One region of the Pseudomonas sp. YA1 genome, then DNA from elsewhere that is predicted to be linked to it. Evidence: predicted binding sites of a transcription regulator. Region 1 holds the regulator's gene; each other region holds the start of a gene.
What was found. The regulator sigma-54, encoded in region 1, starts transcription at its own class of promoters, with help from an activator protein. The targets are predictions, from matches to a motif close to ANTGGCATNNANNTTGCTNT.
Positions count from the first base shown of each region.

Region 2: a site for sigma-54 is predicted at 2,900-2,919, ahead of glnK (P-II family nitrogen regulator). Genes of this name have one in related genera too.
Region 3: a site for sigma-54 is predicted at 2,343-2,362, ahead of AC4OR5_RS13660 (flagellar hook-length control protein FliK). Genes of this name have one in related genera too.

Region 1 is NZ_JBZWBG010000004.1:158,552-163,530, reverse strand. It holds gene kdsD (arabinose-5-phosphate isomerase KdsD) at 1-201, shown strand, start outside; gene AC4OR5_RS07100 (KdsC family phosphatase) at 201-740, shown strand; gene lptC (LPS export ABC transporter periplasmic protein LptC) at 749-1,321, shown strand; gene lptA (lipopolysaccharide transport periplasmic protein LptA) at 1,308-1,835, shown strand; gene lptB (LPS export ABC transporter ATP-binding protein) at 1,835-2,560, shown strand; gene AC4OR5_RS07080 (RNA polymerase factor sigma-54) at 2,786-4,279, shown strand; gene hpf (ribosome hibernation-promoting factor, HPF/YfiA family) at 4,357-4,665, shown strand; gene ptsN (PTS IIA-like nitrogen regulatory protein PtsN) at 4,679-4,979, shown strand, end outside.
Region 2 is NZ_JBZWBG010000005.1:6,969-11,947, reverse strand. It holds gene sutA (transcriptional regulator SutA) at 1-202, opposite strand, end outside; gene AC4OR5_RS08065 (secondary thiamine-phosphate synthase enzyme YjbQ) at 280-705, opposite strand; gene AC4OR5_RS08060 (ammonium transporter) at 966-2,294, opposite strand; gene glnK (P-II family nitrogen regulator) at 2,334-2,672, opposite strand; gene AC4OR5_RS08050 (accessory factor UbiK family protein) at 3,112-3,372, shown strand; partial or broken gene AC4OR5_RS08045 (YifB family Mg chelatase-like AAA ATPase) at 3,413-4,483, shown strand; gene AC4OR5_RS08040 (hypothetical protein) at 4,883-4,979, opposite strand, start outside.
Region 3 is NZ_JBZWBG010000008.1:230,695-235,673, forward strand. It holds gene AC4OR5_RS13645 (sensor histidine kinase) at 1-1,209, shown strand, start outside; gene AC4OR5_RS13650 (YbaN family protein) at 1,218-1,625, opposite strand; gene AC4OR5_RS13655 (UPF0149 family protein) at 1,637-2,224, opposite strand; gene AC4OR5_RS13660 (flagellar hook-length control protein FliK) at 2,412-3,695, shown strand; gene fliL (flagellar basal body-associated protein FliL) at 3,939-4,460, shown strand; gene fliM (flagellar motor switch protein FliM) at 4,468-4,979, shown strand, end outside.

The sequences.
Region 1 (4,979 bases):
CGGGGCATCGACGTCCGCCAGGTCACCATCGACCAGGTGATGACCGTCCACGGCAAGACCGTCCGCGCCGAGATTCTCGCCGCGGAAGCCCTGAAGATCATGGAAGACAACAAGATCGGCGCACTGGTGGTGGTCGACGCGGACGACCGTCCGGTCGGCGCCCTGAACATGCACGACCTGTTGCGCGCAGGAGTGATGTAATGAGCGATACCCATTCGGCCGCGGAACTCCCGGTTCGGGCCCGCCGGATACGCCTGGCGATCTTCGACGTCGACGGCGTGCTGACCGACGGCAAGCTGTATTTCCTCGTCGACGGCAGCGAGTTCAAGACCTTCAACACCCTGGACGGACATGGCATCAAGATGCTCATCGCCTCCGGCGTGCGCACCGCCATCATCACCGGCCGCGACACTCCGGTGGTCGAACGGCGCGCGCGCAACCTGGGCATCCAGCACCTCTATCAGGGCCGGGAAGACAAGCTCGCCGTCCTCGACGAACTTCTCGGCGAACTCGGACTAGGCTATGAGCAAGTCGCCTACCTTGGCGACGACCTGCCCGATCTGCCGGTGATCCGCCGCGTCGGCCTGGGCATGGCGGTAGCCAGTGCCGACCCGTTCGTGCGCCAGCATGCCCATGGCGTCACCGCGGCCCGCGGCGGCGAAGGCGCCGCCCGCGAGTTCTGCGAACTGATCATGCGCGCCCAGGGTACGCTCGAAGCCGCCCAGGGCGCCTATCTGTAGAGCCGACCATGCCGAAGACACTACGCCAGAAACTGCTGCTCGCCCTGATCGCCCTGTTGCTGATCGTCGCGGGCTACTACTGGAACGTCGGGCTCGAGCTGTTCAACGAACAGCCGACCCGCCCCGGCCAGGACAACACCATCGACTACTATGCCGAGAATGCCCATAGCCTCCAGTACCAGGAGGACGGCAGCCTCGACTACGAGATGACCGCAGTGAAGCTGGAGCACCAGAAAGCCACGGACATCACTTTCGTCACCACCCCCGACCTGCTGCTCTTCCGTGGCAACGTGCAACCCTGGCACATCCAGAGCGCCCGCGCCGAAGTCGGACCGAAAGGCAAGGAGGTCGAACTCATCGACGACGTGCGCGTCGCACGTACCGATGCCAAGGGCCAACCAAGCATCCTGACCACCACTCGGCTGACCGTATTCCCCGACAAGAATTATGCACAGACCGAGCAAGCCGTTAAAATCGACGCGGCCAATGGAGTGACGACGGCTGTTGGAATGAAAGCGTATCTGAAAGACAGCCGGATGCACCTGCTGTCCAACGTAAGAGGTCAGCATGAGGTTCGTTAATACCCTCCCCCTTATTTTCGGTCTGACTGCCGCCCTCGGCAGCTCCATGGCCTTGGCCCTGCCTTCGGACCGCGAACAACCGATCCGCGTCCAGGCCGACAGCGCCGAACTGGACGACAAGCAGGGCGTCGCGGTCTACCGCGGCGACGTCGTGGTGACCCAGGGCAGCACCAAGCTGACCGGCAACACCGTGACCCTGAAGCAGGACAAGAACGGCGACATCGAGGTCGTGACCTCGGTCGGCAAGCCTGCCTACTATGAGCAGAAACCCGCTCCGGACAAGGACGTGACCAAGGCCTATGGCCTGACCATCCAGTACTTCGTCACGCAGAACCGGGTCGTGCTGATCGACCAGGCCAAGGTGATCCAGGAAGGCAACACCTTCGAAGGCGAGAAGATCGTCTATGACACCCAGCGCCAGATCGTCAACGCGGGTCGTGCCACCGGCTCCCAGGTGACCAGCCCGCGCCCGCGCATCGACATGGTCATCCAGCCGAAGAAAAAGGCCCAGTAATGGCAACGCTCAAAGCCCAGCACCTGGCCAAAAGCTATAAAGGCCGGCAAGTCGTCCGCGACGTCAGCATGTCCATCGATAGCGGGCAGATCGTCGGCCTGCTCGGTCCGAACGGTGCCGGCAAGACCACCTGCTTCTACATGATCGTCGGCCTGGTCCAGGCCGACCAGGGCGTGGTCCGCATCGACGAGCAGAACGTCACCCACCTGCCGATGCACGGGCGCGCCCGGGCCGGCATCGGCTACCTGCCGCAGGAAGCCTCGATCTTCCGCAAGTTGTCGGTATCCGACAACATCATGGCGATCCTCGAGACCCGCAGCGACCTCGATCGCAACGGTCGCAAGGAAGCCCTGGAAGGCCTGCTGCAGGAATTCCACATCCACCACATCCGCGACAACCTCGGCATGAGCCTGTCCGGCGGCGAACGACGCCGGGTGGAAATCGCCCGCGCCCTGGCCAGCGCGCCGAAATTCATCCTCCTCGACGAGCCCTTCGCCGGCGTGGACCCGATCTCGGTCGGCGACATCAAGCAGATCATCCATCACCTCAAGGCGAAGGGTATCGGCATCCTCATCACCGACCACAACGTCCGCGAGACCCTGGACATCTGTGAAACGGCGTATATCGTCAATGATGGGCAGTTGATCGCGGAGGGGGATGCCGAGAGCATCCTCGCCAACGACCTGGTCAAGGAAGTCTACCTGGGGCACGAGTTCCGCCTCTGAAGAAATCTCCTAGCGCGCCCTCCGGCCTCGCCGGAGCGGTTCCGCTCGCCCGCGGTTTCGCAACCACGAGTGCCGCCTGGAGCGGATGATTTATTCAGAGCAACCCTAGGCAAAGTACGAAAATTCAGGCATATAATTTGCTTCCTGGCGGTGCCGCCACCTCGGCACCCGTAGTAGTGGATGGTGCCATCCGGTACCAGCGAATAAGGTACTAAGCCCTCAGCCATGAAACCATCGCTAGTCCTCAAGATGGGCCAGCAGCTGACGATGACGCCGCAGCTGCAACAGGCCATACGCCTCCTCCAGCTATCCACCCTGGACCTCCAGCAGGAAATCCAGGAAGCGCTGGAATCCAATCCCATGCTCGAACGCCAGGAAGACGGCGACGATTTCGACAACAGCGACCCCCTCGCCGATGGCGCCGAACAGGCGGCCAGCGCGCCCCAGGAGAGCCCTCTCCAGGAAAGCACCACGCCCAGCGTCGAAAGCCTCGACGACGACCAGTGGAGCGAACGCATACCCAGCGAGTTGCCGGTGGATACCGCCTGGGAAGACATCTACCAGACCAGCGCCAGCAGCCTGCCCAGCAATGACGATGACGAATGGGACTTCACCGCGCGCACCAGCAGCGGCGAGAGCCTGCACAGCCACCTGCTGTGGCAGGTCAACCTGGCACCGATGTCGGACACCGATCGGATGATCGCGGTGACCATCATCGATAGCATCAACAACGATGGCTACCTCGAAGAGTCCCTCGAAGAAATCCTCGCCGCCATCGATCCGGAACTGGACGTCGAGCTCGACGAAGTGGAAGTCGTGCTGCGCCGCATCCAGCAACTGGAACCCGCCGGCATCGGCGCCCGCAACCTGCGCGAGTGCCTGCTGCTGCAACTGCGCCAGTTGCCGTCCACCACGCCCTGGCTGAACGAAGCGCTGCGCCTGGTATCCGACTACCTCGACCTGCTCGGCGGCCGCGACTACAGCCAATTGATGCGGCGCATGAAGCTCAAGGAAGACGAACTGCGCCAGGTCATCGAGCTGATCCAGTGCCTGCATCCCCGGCCCGGTTCGCAGATCGAATCGAGCGAAGCCGAATACATCGTCCCCGACGTCATCGTGCGCAAGGACAACGAGCGCTGGCTGGTCGAGCTGAACCAGGAGGCGATGCCGCGCCTGCGCGTCAACGCCACCTACGCCGGCATGGTCCGCCGCGCCGATAGCAGCGCCGACAATACCTTCATGCGCAACCAGTTGCAGGAAGCCCGCTGGTTCATCAAGAGCCTGCAGAGCCGCAACGAAACGCTGATGAAGGTCGCCACCCAGATCGTCGAGCACCAGCGCGGTTTCCTCGACTACGGCGAAGAAGCCATGAAGCCGCTGGTCCTGCATGACATCGCCGAAGCGGTGGGCATGCACGAATCGACCATTTCGCGGGTCACCACGCAGAAATACATGCATACGCCGCGTGGCATTTTCGAGCTGAAATATTTCTTTTCAAGTCACGTCAGTACCGCTGAAGGCGGGGAATGCTCGTCCACCGCGATCCGCGCGATCATCAAGAAACTGGTGGCCGCGGAAAATGCGAAAAAGCCATTGAGCGACAGCAAGATCGCTGGTTTACTGGAGGCACAGGGCATTCAAGTGGCTCGCCGCACCGTCGCCAAATACCGCGAATCCCTGGGCATAGCCCCTTCGAGCGAGCGCAAGCGACTGGTGTGACGTTGATCCACGCCAAGGTGTTCCGGAGGCAGGTTGCTAACCTGCCACTTACACACGGGCAACAAGGAGAACGCGGTATGCAAGTCAACATCAGTGGCCATCAACTGGATGTGACCGACGCCCTGCGCGACTATGTCGGCGAGAAACTGAGCCGTCTGGAGCGCCATTTCGACAAGATCACCAATGTTCAGGTGATCATGGAGGTCGAGAAACTGAAGCAGAAGATCGAAGCTACCCTGCGCATCGCCGGTGGCGAGATCGTAGCCAATGCGGAACATGAGGACATGTACGCGGCCATCGACCTGCTGATCGACAAACTCGACCGTCAACTGATCAAACACAAAGAGAAGTATCTCGAACGGCAGCAAGGCGTAGGCGCCCGCTGATCTCCCCTCCCCTATGATCCGACTTGAGCAAATCCTGACCCCCGGCCGTTCCCTCGTGAACGTGCCGGGTGGCAGCAAGAAACGCGTACTCGAACAAATCGCCAACCTGGTAGCCAGGGAGCTGCCGGAGTTCGACGCCCAGACCATCTTCGAAAACCTGGTGGCCCGGGAAAAACTCGGCTCCACCGGCTTCGGCAATGGCATCGCCATTCCGCACTGCCGCCTGTCTGGCTGCCAGAGCCCCATCAGCGCCGTGCTGCACCTGGATGCTCCCGTGGACTTCGACGCGCTGGACGGCGCGCCGGTCGACCTGC
Region 2 (4,979 bases), on a different contig from region 1:
CGAGGGCGTCACGCTCTTTCTGCTTGGCTTCGACCGAGGGCAGTTCCTCTTCCACCACGGCGGCTTTCGCCTTCTTGCCGGGGGCGGGGGCCTCGTCGCCGTCACTGCTGTCCGCTTCGCCGTCGTCGGCCGCGGCCAGCTCTTCGCCGTCGTCCTCGTCAGCGCCGTCCAGCTCGTCCTGTTCCAGTTCTTCTTCGCTCATGGTCAACCTCTCGGTGCTGCAAAAGCAGGTTAGTTATAGCCCAGCCGCGCGTTTTGATGAGCGCCGCCGGAAAAAATTCATACTGACTCGCCCTGCCAGGTGGCGAGCACGCGCCGTGCCCCGCCCCTGTCCCGGTGTTCACCGAGATAGATCCCCTGCCAGGTGCCCAGTGCCAACCCTCCCGACTGTATCGGCAGGGTCAGTTGGCAGCCCAGCAGGCTGGCCTTGAAATGCGCCGGAAGGTCGTCCGGACCTTCGTCGTTGTGTTCATAGCCGACTTCGCCGCGTGGCGCCAGCCGCTCGAAAAAACGCTCGAAATCCCGGCGTACGGCAGGATCGGCATTTTCATTCAGGGTCAGTGAAGCCGACGTATGTTGCAAAAGCAGGTGCAGCAGGCCGACCCGGCACCGCCGAAGCTCCGGCAAGGCGTCGAGTATCTCCTCGGTGACGAGGTGAAAGCCCCGCGGACGCGGGCGCAAGGTGATCAGGGTCTGCTGCCACATGCTGCTGTTCCAAATCGGCTCCGATCCGTCGCGCCGCGCATTCTAGCGCGGCATTTGAAAAAGCAAAGAGCGTAAGAGACAGACCTGTGAAAGCTGAGGGTTGCGCAGTCCGCCGGCAGTCGCTGAAAGACCGGTTGCGGAGAGGTCGTGGCAGTCGCGGGAAGCGCCCAGGACTTTCGACGCACAAGGGCGTGGCGTTCGGCAAAGGCGAGCGCGGGAGGCAAACCGACGCCCGGCGGAAAGCCGGGCGCCGGCAGGTATTACAGGTTGTAGCCGCGCTCGTTGTGCAGCGCCAGGTCGAGGCCGACCGCTTCCTCTTCCTCGGTGACCCGCAGGCCCATGACCAGGTCCAGCACCTTGAGGATCACGAAGGTCACCACGGCGGTGTAGACCACGGTGAAGGCCACGCCCTTGAACTGCACGAAGAACTGCGCGCCGATGTCCTCCACGCTGCCGAAGCCGCCCAGCGACGGCGCCGCGAAGATCCCGGTGAGCAGCGCGCCGACGATACCGCCGACCGCATGTACGCCGAAGGCGTCGAGGGAATCGTCGTATTTCAGCGCGCGCTTGAGACTGGTGGCGGCGAAGAAGCAGATCACCCCGGAGGCCAGGCCGATCACCAGCGCGCCCATCGGACCGGCGGTGCCGGCGGCCGGGGTGATCGCCACCAGACCGGCGACCACGCCGGACGCGATGCCCAGGGCGCTCGGCTTGCCGTGGGTGATCCACTCGGCGAACATCCAGGCCAGGGCCGCGGCGGCGGTAGCGATCTGGGTCACCAGCATGGCCATCCCGGCGGTGCCGTTGGCGGCGGCGGCGGAACCGGCGTTGAAACCGAACCAGCCGATCCACAGCATGGCCGCCCCGACCAGGGTGTAGCCGAGGTTGTGCGGCGCCATCGGCGTGGTCGGGTAGCCCTTGCGCTTGCCCAGCACCAGGCAGGCGACCAGGCCGGCGATACCGGCGTTGATGTGCACCACGGTGCCGCCGGCGAAGTCCAGCACGCCCCAGTCCCACATCAGGGCGCCGTCACCGCTCCAGACCATGTGCGCGATCGGCGCGTAGACCACGGTGAACCAGACCGCCATGAAGATCAGCATCGCCGAGAACTTCATGCGCTCGGCGAAGGCGCCGACGATCAGCGCCGGAGTGATGATCGCGAAGGTCATCTGGAAGGTGATGAACACGCTTTCCGGGAACAGCGCGGTGGCGGAAGTCAGGCCGTCGGCGGTGAGACCGCTGAGGAAGGCCTTGTCCAGCCCGCCGACGAAGGAATTGAAGTTGAGGACGCCCTTCTCCATCCCGGCGGTATCGAACGCCAGGCTGTAGCCATAGACCACCCAGAGAATGGTGATCAGGCCGGTGATGGCGAAGCACTGCATCATGATCGACAGCACGTTCTTCGCTCGCACCATGCCGCCGTAGAACAGCGCCAGACCGGGGATGGTCATGAGCAGGACGAGCGCAGTGGAGATCAGCATCCAGGCGGTGTCGCCGCTGTTCAGGACGGGTTCCTCGGCGGCCAGGGCGACGCCCGGCAAAGCGAGGGACAATAGGGCTCCTAGCCCTGCGATCTTACGCAGAGTCATGTTGGTATTCTCCTGGGGCTTTTGGGGGTTCGGTTGGGCTTAGATCGCGTCGGTATCGGTTTCGCCGGTACGGATGCGGATGGCCTGTTCCAGGTTCACCACGAAGATCTTGCCGTCACCGATCTTGCCGGTATTGGCCGCCTTGGTGATCGCCTCGATGACGCGGTCCAGCTGGTCGTCGGCGATCGCCACGTCGATCTTCACCTTGGGCAGGAAGTCGACGACGTACTCGGCGCCGCGATACAGCTCGGTGTGGCCCTTTTGCCGGCCGAAACCCTTGACCTCGGTCACCGTGATGCCCTGCACACCGATCTCGGACAACGACTCGCGGACGTCGTCCAACTTGAACGGCTTGATGATGGCAGTGACTAGCTTCATGAAACTCTCTCCCGTGTTTGGTGGACTCGCCCCAGGAAAACGAACCCGAGGACAGTCTAAGCGCAGTGTCTGGCTTTGTAACGCGCCGGTCCCTCTGGGAAGCATGATCGGGACCCTCCGCCCCGACCTGGCCCTGCTGCGGCCGTTCGATGCCGCAACCTGCCGGCCTCCCGCAACCGCCTCATCTGCCGCACCGGTACTGCTTCAGTGCACGCCTCACCCCGGCCAAAGCAGAAAGCTTGCCAGCTCCGGCAAATCCGCCGGATTTCAAGCCCTTAGCCGCCAACCCGGGGATAGTGCGGAACGCCGGCCTCCGGGCGGCGCACCAAATAGGCGCAGACGCGCTCCGACAATTGCGCAAAAAGTGTGCAATGGCCCTCCCGCGAGCGCCGCCGACATCATGCTAGACTGCCGCCCACTCGTTACCGGAACCCTCGCCATGCTGCCGCCCAAAGCCGTCTTCGAAGCCCTCAGCCAACAAGCCAGCCGCCTGTTCGCCGGCGAATCGCCGTTGCCCAAGGCCGAGCTGGAGTCGCAGTTCCGCGCCCTGATGCAGAGCGCCTTCAGCAAGCTCGACCTGGTCAGCCGCGAGGAATTCGACAGCCAGATGCTGGTCCTCGCCCGCACCCGCGCACGGCTGGAAGCCCTGGAGGCCAAGGTGGCGGAACTCGAAAGCAAGCTGACGCCGCCCGCCGACTGATCCTTCCCCCTGCGAGCGGCGTGAGATCAAGGAGCGATCCATGTCCCTGGCGATTGTCCACAGCCGAGCCCAGGTCGGCGTCGAAGCCCCCTGTGTCAGCGTCGAGGCGCACCTGGCCAACGGCCTGCCTTCGCTGACCCTGGTCGGCCTGCCGGAAACCGCGGTGCGCGAGAGCAAGGACCGCGTGCGCAGCGCCCTGCTCAATGCCGGTTTCGACTTCCCCGCGCGGCGCATCACCCTCAACCTCGCCCCCGCCGACCTGCCCAAGGACGGCGGTCGCTTCGACCTGGCCATCGCACTCGGCATCCTCGCCGCCAGCGGCCAGTTGCCCGGCACCGCCCTCGACGGCCTGGAGTGCCTTGGCGAACTGGCCCTGTCCGGGGCGATCCGGCCAGTGCGAGGCGTATTGCCAGCCGCGCTGGCGGCGCGCGACGCAAGGCGCGTTCTGGTGGTACCGAAGGAAAATGCCGAAGAGGCCAGCCTGGCCAGCGGGCTGACGGTGTTCGCCGTGGACCACCTGCTGGAGATCGCCGGACACCTCTCCGGCCAGGCCCCGCTGCTGCCCTACCAGGCCCGCGGCCTGCTCCGCGCGCCCTTCCCTTATCCAGACCTGGCCGAGGTCCAGGGCCAGGCCGCCGCCAAGCGCGCCCTGCTGGTGGCCGCCGCCGGCGCGCACAACCTGTTGCTCAGCGGCCCGCCGGGCACCGGCAAGACCCTCCTGGCCAGCCGCCTGCCCGGCCTGCTGCCGGCGCTCGACGAGGACGAGGCCCTGGAGGTCGCGGCGATCCATTCGGTGGCCAGCCACGTCCCCCTCAGGCACTGGCCGCAACGACCGTTCCGCCAGCCGCACCACTCCGCCTCCGCGCCGGCCCTGGTCGGCGGCGGCAGCCGCCCGCAGCCGGGCGAGATCACCCTGGCGCACCAGGGCGTGCTGTTCCTCGACGAACTGCCGGAGTTCGAGCGCAAGGTCCTGGAGGTCCTGCGCGAGCCGCTGGAAAGCGGCGAGATCGTCATTGCCCGGGCCAACGGCCGGGTACGTTTCCCGGCGCGCTTCCAACTGGTGGCGGCTTTTGTGGGAGAAACTGCTGATCAGGGATTTAGAAGCCAATGCTAGCTTCCCGCTCGCATGCTCGCGTCTGAGAAAAGACAGGTCAGTCGCACTGTTATCGAAGTACTTTGGCCCTGTCACGTCGGATCAGTGATTCGCAGGTTCGCATGCTGGCTGCGAAATAGCGTTGCGAAACAATCCTCATGCTCCTCTCCGTGGAGCAGGAGATGGTCACACCATCTGGATCAAGCAGAACCCTACTAGCCCCGTGAACGAGCCCCTTGAAACACAGGACACCGTTTCCTTAGTCGATGCTATGAGCAGTCGACCAGCCCGGCTCGATGGATTGAGCATATGCTGAAAGTGGAAAACATGGGGCGCCGACGGCACTATTCTGGGGGCCCCTCGCTTGCTTTTGGACAATACCGAGCACTGTCACCGAGAGACGTTAAGACGTGGAGGCTAGGCGCTGATACTTACCCGCCGAACCTGGATAGCATGGCCAACGCTCACCTTGCGGCGGGGCTTGGCGTTACCCACGACAATCGCGGATCCGTCG
Region 3 (4,979 bases), on a different contig from region 1:
GACAACCTGAGCCAGGAGTACGAGCTGATCCGTTTCTGGATCGACAGCGACGACCCGCGCTATCACTACGGGCGCTTCAGCGAACCGGTGCAGCGGCTGATCGCCGATGGCGCCGGCCGCTACGAATTGGAGTTGCCGGAGCACCGGTACGCGCTGACTGCGCGGGTCGGCGTGTTGCCGGCGCGCGAGGGGCGGCCGCGGCTGACCTACGTCACCGCCATCGACAGCGCGGCGTTCCACGAGGCGCGGACCTCCACCGTGAAATGGCTGCTCGGCCTGTCCGCCCTCGGCGTACTGCTGGCCTCGTTGCTCGGCCACTGGATCGCCCGCCTGGGCCTGTGGCCGGTGCATCGGCTCTCCGAGGAGGCCCGGCGGATCAGCCCGCGGCAGTTGTCTCAGCGCTTGCAGCTCTCGCCGCTGCCGGCCGAGCTGCGCGAGCTGGTGGGAGCGTTCAACGGCGCCCTGGACCGCCTGGAGCAAGCCTACGTGCGCCTGGAGTCGTTCAATGCCGACGTCGCCCACGAGCTGCGCACGCCATTGACCAACCTGATCGGCCAGACCCAAGTGGCGTTGTCCCGCGAACGCAGCGGCGAACATTACGAAGAGGTCCTGCAATCCAACCTGGAGGAGTTGGAGCGGCTGCGGGCGATCGTCAACGACATGTTGTTCCTCGCCCGTGCCGACCAGGGACGCCTGGCCTGCGAGCGCGAGGAAACCTCGCTGGCCGGCGAGATCGCCACCACGGTAGATTTCCTCGAGGTGATCTTCGACGAGGCCGGGGTCGGCATCGAGGTGCGCGGCGAGGCCCGCGCGCTGGTCGAGCGCGCCCTGTTCCAGCGGGCGGTGACCAACCTGCTGTACAACGCCGCCCAGCACACCGCCGCCGGCGGCACGCTGCGGGTCGGCGTCGAGCGGCGTGGCGACGAAGTGCGGGTGGCGGTGAGCAACCCCGGCGTGCCGATCGCCGACGAGCACCGCAGGCACCTGTTCGAGCGCTTCTATCGGGTCGACGCGGCGCGCAGCAACAGCGAGGCCAACCACGGCCTCGGCCTGTCCATCGTCAAGGCGGTGGCGAGCATGCACGGCGGTTCGGTGTTCGTCGACAGCGCGGACGGCTGGAACACCTTCGGCTTCACCGTGCTGAGCCCCGAGCGGCGCGGGCCCGGCGACCGCTTGCCGCTGGGCGAGGGCGATCCGGCGCTGTCCTGAGCGGGCCCTCAGGCGTCGTGCGGCGGGCGGGTCTTCTGGCGGAGGATATAGATGCTGACCAGTACCGCGCTGGTCAGCATGAAGCCCTGGGCCCAGGGGCGTCGGACCAGGTAGCAGGAAAGGGCGATGCTGGCCCACATCAGGCCGATGGCGTAGACCTTGCCCTTGAGCGGGATGCCTTCGCCGTCGAGATAGTCGCGGATCCACGGGCCGAGCCGTGGATGGCCGACCAGCCAGTGGTAGAAGCGCGGCGAGCTGCGCATGAAGCAGGCCGCCGCGAGGAGCAGGAAAGGCGTGGTCGGCAGCACCGGCAGGAAGATGCCGATCACGCCCAGGGCTACGCTTAGGAAACCCACGGCCTGGAGGCTATAGCGCACCCAGGCACGAGCGCTCGGGCGAATTTCCCGCTGCGCCACCGCGGCGCTCCTTAGTGCGTGCGCGGCTTGAGCAGGGCGGGCTTTTCTTCCGGCGCCTGGCAGAGCAGGAACAGGTTGGTCAGCAGGTCGGGAATCTGCGCGACCATGTCGTCCACCAGGTGGCGGTCGCGGGCGATCTCGTCGAACTCGGGCTGCTCGTCGAACAGGCCGGAGCCGACCATGATCGGCAGCAGCAGCTCGCTGACTTCCTCTTCGGCCTGCTCGAACCAGACTTCCTCGCGAAGGAACACGCCTTCCATGAAGCCGATGCACCAGCCGCGCAGGTCGGAGTCGTCCGGCTCGTCGCCGAGGTCGAGGTCGCAGGGCAGCTCGAGGTCTTCGTCGCTGGCCAGCACGCGGGTGATGTGCGCCTTGAGCTGCTCGAGGGAAGTCTCGATCTCCTGGCGCTCCTCATCGCTGCGGTAGTGCGGCGGTTCGGCGAACAGGGCGTCGATCCACTCCCGCTCCGGCACCTGCTCCGGGCAGATGGAGAGGGCGGTCAGGTAGCCGTGGGTCGCCACGTAGTCCAGCGCTTCTTCGTGCAGGTCATCGGCATCGAGGAAGGCTTGCAGACGGGACAGTTTTTCGGCGAAGGACATCAGGGTACTACCTCGGGAGGGATGCGGCTCTGGATTGTAGTCCAGACGGGACCTGCGGGCAAAGCGAGCGTGCCTGCTGCGGCGCCCTGGCGAGCGTTTCGCGGACGCTCTCGGCGAAGTTGGCCCGGACCTTGCTCGATCCCTTGCGCAAGCCACGATGCAATCCCTTCGCAAATGGAGAATTCCCATGGCCGTCGCCCCTGGTGTGTTGTTGCCGCCGACGCCTGATGTAAAGCCCAAGGCCGCTGCGCCGAAGAGCCAGCAGAAAACGCCTGAGCCCAGTAACGACAAGACTTCCAGCTTCTCCGACATGTATGCCAAGGAGACCGCGAAGAAGCCCGCCGAGCGCGCCGACGGTCCCGCGAAGGGTTCGCGGGACAAGCCGCGGGACGCCGGCAAGGAGGCTGCCGAGGCGCAGCCGACGGATGCCGCCGCGCAACCGGCCGTTGCCGAAGACGGCAAGCCTTTGCCGGCCGACGGCCAGGCCAAGGCCGACGGCGAAGATAAAGTCGAAACGCCGGTCGATCCGCTGCAACTGCTCGGCCTCGGCGGCGCCGTGCCGATGCTCGACGAGAATACCCAGGCGACTTTGCTGCCGCCGGCCGTGCCGACGGCCAGCAGTGCTCCGGCCAGCCTGACCGAAGCCAGCAGCGACCCGACCCTGGTCAAGCTCAACGGCGTTCCGGCAGTGAACATGGCCCTGGAGCAGGGTGCCCAGGACGCAGCGCAGGCGGCGAAAGGCGGGCCGGCGAAGAACGCCGATCCGCGCCAGGCGAACCTCGGCGATGCCCTTGCCAGCCTGACCTCGGATTCCTTGCCCAAGGCCGTCGACGGCAAGGCGCTCGAGGCCCAGTTGCAGCAGACCGCCGAGCCGGCCATCGCCAGCGCCGCCTCCGAGAGCCTGCTGGAGAGCAAGGCGGAGCCGCGCGGCGAGCCTTTCGCGGCCAAGCTCAACGGGCTGACCCAGGCCATGGCGCAACAGGCCCTGACCAACCGTCCGGTGAACGGTACGGTGCCCGGCCAGCCGGTGGCGATACAGCAGAACGGCTGGAGCGAGGCGGTGGTGGACCGGGTGATGTGGATGTCCAGCCAGAACCTGAAGTCGGCGGAGATCCAGCTCGACCCGGCCGAACTGGGACGCCTGGACGTGCGCATCCACATGACCGCCGACCAGACCCAGGTGACCTTCGCCAGTCCCAACGCCGGCGTTCGCGACGCCCTGGAAAGCCAGATGCACCGGCTGCGCGACATGTTCAGCCAGCAGGGCATGAACCAGCTCGACGTGAACGTCTCCGACCAGTCGCTGGCGCGGGGCTGGCAGGGCCAGCAGCAGGGCGAGGGCGGATCGGCGCGCGGACGCGGCTTGGCCGGCGACGCCTCGGGCGATGAGGAAACCCTTGCCGGAGTCAGCGAGATCCGCAGCCGGCCGGGTTCGTCGGCGGCGCGCGGTCTGGTCGACTACTACGCCTGAGGCGAACGACTGCATTTCCCCTTTGGGCCTCCTGCGGGAGGCCTTTCTTTTTCCGGAGCGGGCGATTTCGCAAAAGACGGGGATGATTTCCTGTGGCCAGGCTGTAATATCCGCGCCGTCTATCATCTCGGACAGCCCTCCGGGGCTGGCCCCAGGGGGCGGGGCGGCGTTGCAGAAATGGCACAACCCTTGCTCTGCCCCTGTGAAACCCTTCATTTGACGCTATAGCGACGGATTTTTGGCATGGCTAAGAAAGAGGCGACACCCGCCGACGCGGGGGCTCCGAGCGGCGGCAAGAGCAAGCTGAAGCTGATCCTGCTGATCGTGGTCGGCCTGCTGCTGGCGATCGGCCTGTCGGTGGGCGGCACCTGGTTCTTCCTCAGCAAGTCGCTGAAGGCCGAGAAGACCGAGGAAGTCGCCAGCGAGGCGGCGAAGCCGGGCAAGCAGCCGGCGCTCTACGAGATCCTGGCGCCGGCCTTCGTCGTCAACTTCAACCAGAACGGCCGGCAGCGCTACATGCAGGTCGGCGTCGCGTTGATGGGGCGCGACAAGGCGCAGATGGACGCATTGCGCGAGCACATGCCGCTGGTTCGCAATAAACTGGTGATGCTGTTCTCGAGTCAGAGTTTCGACTCGCTGGTGACGCCGGTGGGCAAGGAAATGCTCCGCCAGCAGGCGACCGCCGGATTGCAGGAACTGGCCAAGAAGGAAACCGGCCAGCTGGCTATCGAACAAGTGTTGTTCACCAATTTCGTGCTGCAGTAGGTATCCCATGGCCGTGCAAGATCTGCTTTCCCAGGATGAAATCGACGCGCTGTTGCACGGCGTCGACGATGGCCTGGTGGAAACCGAAGTCGAGGCGACGCCGGGATCGGTCAAGTCCTATGACCTGACCAGCCAGGACCGCATCGTCCGGGGCCGCATGCCGACCCTGGAGATGATCAACGAGCGTTTCGCCCGCTACACCCGCATCAGCATGTTCAACCTGCTGCGCCGTTCGGCCGACGTCGCGGTCGGCGGCGTGCAGGTGATGAAGTTCGGCGAGTACGTGCACTCGCTGTACGTTCCCACCAGCCTCAACCTGGTGAAGATGAAGCCGCTGCGCGGCACCGCGCTGTTCATCCTCGACGCCAAGCTGGTGTTCAAGCTGGTGGACAACTTCTTCGGCGGCGACGGCCGCCACGCCAAGATCGAGGGCCGCGAGTTCACCCCGACCGAACTGCGGGTGGTGCGGATGGTGCTGGAGCAGGCCTTCGTCGATCTGAAGGAAGCCTGGCAGGCGGT